2 regions of the Pedococcus sp. genome follow, and region 1 is predicted to be linked to the other one. Evidence: predicted binding sites of a transcription regulator. Region 1 holds the regulator's gene; the other holds the start of a gene.

Region 1 (2,393 bases):
AGCCCGAGGCGCTCGGGGCGGACCGACTGCCAGACGTCGACGTACGGGTGCCCCAGGATCCGGACGTGGGCGGCATACGGCTGGAGGCGCTGGGCGGCCTCCACCACGCGGTGCTCCTTCGTGCCGTGCACCAGGTGGTCGACGAGGACCCCCATCCGCCGGCCGGGCCCCGGCGCGAAGTCACGGATGGCGGCGGCGAGGTCGTCGACGCCGTCGAGCATCTCCACGACGACACCCTCGATGCGCAGGTCGTCGCCCCACACGCGCTCGACCAGCTCGGCGTCGTGACGGCCCTCGACGAAGATGCGGGAGCCGCTGGCGACCCGGGCCTTCGCGCCGTGGACGGCGACCGAGCCGCTGGCCGTGCGCGAGGCCGCCTGCCGGGCCGCGGCCACCTGGGCGCGTGCGGCGGCCCTCGGGGCGGTCAGGACCACGGGGCGTCCGTCGAGGAGGAAGCCCGGGCCGAGCGGGAAGCCCTTGGACCGGCCGCGGCGGTCCTCGAGGTGGACCACCTGCATGCCGCCGGCCTTCTCGACCCGGGTCACCGCCCCGCACCAGCCGGTCTCGACGTCCTCGACCACGAGACCCGTCTCAGCCTCGACCTCCTTCGAGCGTCCCCCACGCGGGGCACGCCAGTCGCCGGAGAGCACGTCGGAGCCATACCTGTCAGTCACCGGGGAAGGCTACGGCCGCTGTGCCCTCGGCCACAGCGGGCACGCCGGGAATCGGCGCAGGCGCAGGAGAGGACGTAGACTTGGCACTCGGACAATGCGAGTGCCAGCAGCGCTCGCGGGCCATCGACCTCGGGACGGAGGAGTGCCACATGAGCGAAGAACGACGGCTGGCGGTGCTGCGCGCCATCGTCCAGGACTACGTGCAGACGTCTGAGCCCGTCGGGTCCAAGGCCCTGCTCGAACGCCACCACCTCGGGGTCTCCGCCGCCACCGTGCGCAACGACATGGCCGTCCTCGAGGAGGAGGGCCTCATCGCGGCGCCCCACACCAGCGCCGGGCGTGTGCCCACGGACGCCGGCTACCGCCTGTTCGTGGACCGGCTCAGCGCGGTCAAGCCCCTGAGCGCCGCCGAGCGCGCCGCCATCGCGCAGTTCCTCGAGGGCGCGGTCGACCTCGACGACGTCGTCGACCGCACCGTCCGGCTGCTCGCCTCGCTGACCCGGCAGGTCGCCGTCATGCAGTACCCCTCGCTGACCCGCTCGTCGGTGCGCCACGTCGAGCTCGTGCCGCTCGCACCGAACCGGCTGATGGTCGTGCTGATCGTCAACACCGGCCGGGTGGAGCAGCGGGTCATCGAGTCGTCGCACGACCTCGCCTCCGCGGACTCCGAGGCGCTGCTCGCCCGGCTGCGGTCCAAGGTCAACGCCGTCGCGGTCGGCCACCGTCTCGTCGACGCGTCGGCGGCGCTGCAGTCCCTGCCGGAGGAGTTCGAGCCGGCGGCCCGCGACCTCGTCCGCGCCATCGTCCGCTCCCTCGACGACGCCCTCGTCGAGGAGCGCGAGGAGCGCGTCGTCCTCGCCGGCACCGCGAACCTCGCCCGTGTGGGTACCGACTTCCCCCTCAGCATCGGCCCGGTGCTCGAGGCGCTCGAGCAGCACGTCGTGCTGCTGAAGCTCCTCGGTGCCACGCACGTCGGCGCCGACGCCGTCGCCGTGCGCATCGGCCACGAGAACCCGTATGCCGGGCTGCAGACCACGTCCGTGGTCTCCACCGAGTACGGCACGGGCTCGGACCTCGTGGCCGGTCTCGGCGTCGTGGGCCCGACCCGCATGGACTACCCGACGACGATGGCGTCGGTGCGTGCGGTCGCTGCCTACGTCTCCCGCATCCTCGCCCAGTGAGCCCACCCCGCAACACGGAGAAGGACGTTCGTTGAACGACTACTACCAGGACCTCGGCGTCTCCAGGGACGCCTCGCCCGAGGAGATCAAGCGCGCCTACCGCCGGCTCGCCCGCAAGCTCCACCCGGACGTCAACTCCGGCCCGGAGGCGGAGGACCAGTTCAAGAAGGTCTCCCAGGCCTACGACGTCCTCGGCGACGCCGAGAAGCGCCGCGCCTACGACATGGGCTCCGACCCGTACGCCAGCGGCGCGGCCAGCTTCGGCCAGGGCTTCTCGTTCAGCGACATCATGGACGCCTTCTTCGGTGCCGGCGCCGGGGGCCCGCAGCGGGGCCCGCGCTCGCGCCAGCGGCGGGGCCAGGACGCCCTCGTCCGCCTCGACATCGACCTCGCCGACGCCGTGTTCGGCGCCGAGCGGGAGCTCACCCTCGAGACCGCGGTCGTCTGCGAGACCTGCCACGGCGACGGCGCCCAGCCCGGCACCTCGCGACGCACCTGCGACGTCTGCAACGGCCGCGGCGAGATCCAGCAGGTGCAG
Region 2 (2,393 bases), on a different contig from region 1:
CCCGCCGACACGTAGCCGACCCCCGCGTCGAGCTCCCTGCCTCCTGTCGCCGCTGTCACGGCGCCGACGAGGCCGGCCCGCAGGAGGGCGCGGTCCGGTTCGTACAGCCAGGGGCCGAGGTCACCGAGGCTGGCGACGGTCGGCGGGTGTTCCTCGGCCTGCTCCTCGGCGACGACCGTCGGGCCGCGGCCGGTGCCGAGCACGGCGGCGGTGCGGCCCGCGGTCCGCACGAGCGGGCCCCACCACACCGCACACTCGAGGACCTCGCCGTCGTAGGACACCCACTGGGCCTCGGCGCCCGGCGGCAGGGCGGCGTGCGGGAACGCCGGGCTGAGCTTGGCGCCGGTCGCGGGCAGGGCCCGGGCCACCGCCTGCACGGTCTCCCAGGACGGTGAGATCGCGTCGAGGCGGAACAGTCTCCGGGTGCGGCCGGTGATGTCCGCGACGCCGGGGGTCCGCCGGGCGGGGTCGAGCCAGGCACCGACGTGACGGGCGCCCTCGCCGGCCGGGGGCGTGAACTCCTCCACCAGCCCCTGGGAGGCGGAGCAGTCCGGCCAGTGCCGGAGGTTCACCGCCGCGATCGCGGCCGTCACCTCGTCGGCGTCGATGGCCCGCACCCTCAGGTCGATCCCGGCCATGGCCATCGCGTCGGCACCGATCCCGCAGCCGAGGTCGTGGACGGTGTGCACGCCCGCGGCCCGGAAGCGCTGGGCGTGCTGCGCGGCCACCTCGAGGCGGGTGGCCTGCTCGAGGCCGTCCGCGGTGAAGACCATCCCCTGGGCGAACGGCCCGAACTTGGCGACCGCGCGGGCGCGCAGCTGCGACTGGTGCAACGCGGCAGCCACCAGGTCGGGCTCGAAGCCGGCGTCGCGCAGGCGCTGCTGGAGGCGCAGCTCGGAGCCGGGTTCGTAGGGCGGGAGACTCTGGAGCAGCCCCCACCCCTCGCCCGTCGTGAGGCGGCGCAGCAGGGCGAGGTCCATGGGCCGCATTCTGGCCCATGCGGTCGAACCCTGCGGGTGCCCGCTGCGCTGTCGGCGAACGCTTGGCACTCAGGTTGACCGAGTGCTAAGCCCGGTCCTAGATTTGCCGTTGGCACTCCGGTTCGCCGAGTGCTAACGCAGCCAGCCAGTCGACCCCCGCGACGGCGACCGGCACCGGCCGCACCAGCTTGACCACCACTGTCCACTCCGACATTCCCGAAGGGGAGGTCACTATCGTGTCGGTTTCCATCAAGCCGCTCGAAGACCGCATCGTCGTCAAGTCCGTCGAGGCCGAGCAGACCACCGCGTCCGGCCTCGTCATCCCGGACACCGCGAAGGAGAAGCCCCAGGAGGGCGAGGTCCTCGCGATCGGCCCGGGTCGCATCGACGACAACGGCAACCGCGTCCCGCTCGACGTCAAGGTCGGCGACCGCGTGATCTACAGCAAGTACGGCGGCACCGAGATCAAGCACGGTGGCGAGGAGTACCTCATCCTCTCCGCGCGCGACGTTCTCGCGGTCGTCGGCTGACGTACCGCACTCCGTCCACGCCCCGGCGCGGCCCGCACCGGGTCCGCGCCGGGGCGTGGGCACATCCCGCGGGTGCCGCCGAGACTCGGCCAGAGGCGCCCGCCCCCTGAACACGAAGGACGTGAAGGACTTTCATGGCTAAGACGCTGGAGTTCAACGACGACGCGCGCAAGTCGCTCGAGCGCGGTGTCGACGCGCTCGCCAACGCCGTCAAGGTGACGCTGGGCCCCAAGGGCCGCAACGTGGTCATCGACAAGAAGTGGGGCGCCCCCACCATCACCAACGACGGCGTGACCATCGCCCGTGAGGTGGAGCTCGAGGACTCGTACGAGAACCTCGGCGCCCAGCTCGCCAAGGAGGTCGCCACCAAGACCAACGACGTCGCGGGTGACGGCACCACCACCGCCACCGTGCTGGCCCAGGCCATGGTCAAGGAGGGCCTGCGCAACGTCGCGGCCGGCGCCGCGCCCGCCGGGCTCAAGCGCGGCATCGACCAGGCCGTCGAGGCCGTCTCCGGCCGTCTGCTCGAGACCGCCCGCGAGATCGAGGGCAAGGACGAGATCGCCCAGGTCGCCGCCCTGTCCGCCCAGGACCAGATCATCGGCAGCACCATCGCCGACGCGTTCGACAAGGTCGGCAAGGACGGCGTGATCACCGTCGAGGAGTCCTCGACGGCGACCACCGAGCTCGAGTTCACCGAGGGCATGCAGTTCGACAAGGGCTACATCTCGCCCTACTTCGTCTCCGACCCCGAGCGCATGGAGGCCGTCCTCGAGGACGCCTACATCCTGATCAGCCAGGGCAAGATCTCGGCCATCGCCGACGTCCTGCCGGTGCTGGAGAAGGTCGTCAAGGCGGGCAAGCCGCTGCTGGTCATCGCCGA

What was found. Region 1 encodes HrcA, which represses chaperone genes, less so after heat shock. Its sites were predicted from a motif close to TTNGCACTCGNNNNNNNCGAGTGCNAA; they were not measured.
Region 2: a site for HrcA is predicted at 1,043-1,069, ahead of groES (co-chaperone GroES). Genes of this name have one in related genera too.

The regions. Positions count from the first base shown of each region.
Region 1 is NZ_DATBMI010000143.1:6,053-8,445, forward strand. It holds gene VIB11_RS11690 (DUF3097 domain-containing protein) at 1-674, opposite strand, end outside; gene hrcA (heat-inducible transcriptional repressor HrcA) at 824-1,855, shown strand; gene dnaJ (molecular chaperone DnaJ) at 1,887-2,393, shown strand, end outside.
Region 2 is NZ_DATBMI010000006.1:30,206-32,598, forward strand. It holds gene VIB11_RS00500 (THUMP-like domain-containing protein) at 1-980, opposite strand, end outside; gene groES (co-chaperone GroES) at 1,217-1,510, shown strand; partial or broken gene groL (chaperonin GroEL) at 1,645-2,393, shown strand, end outside.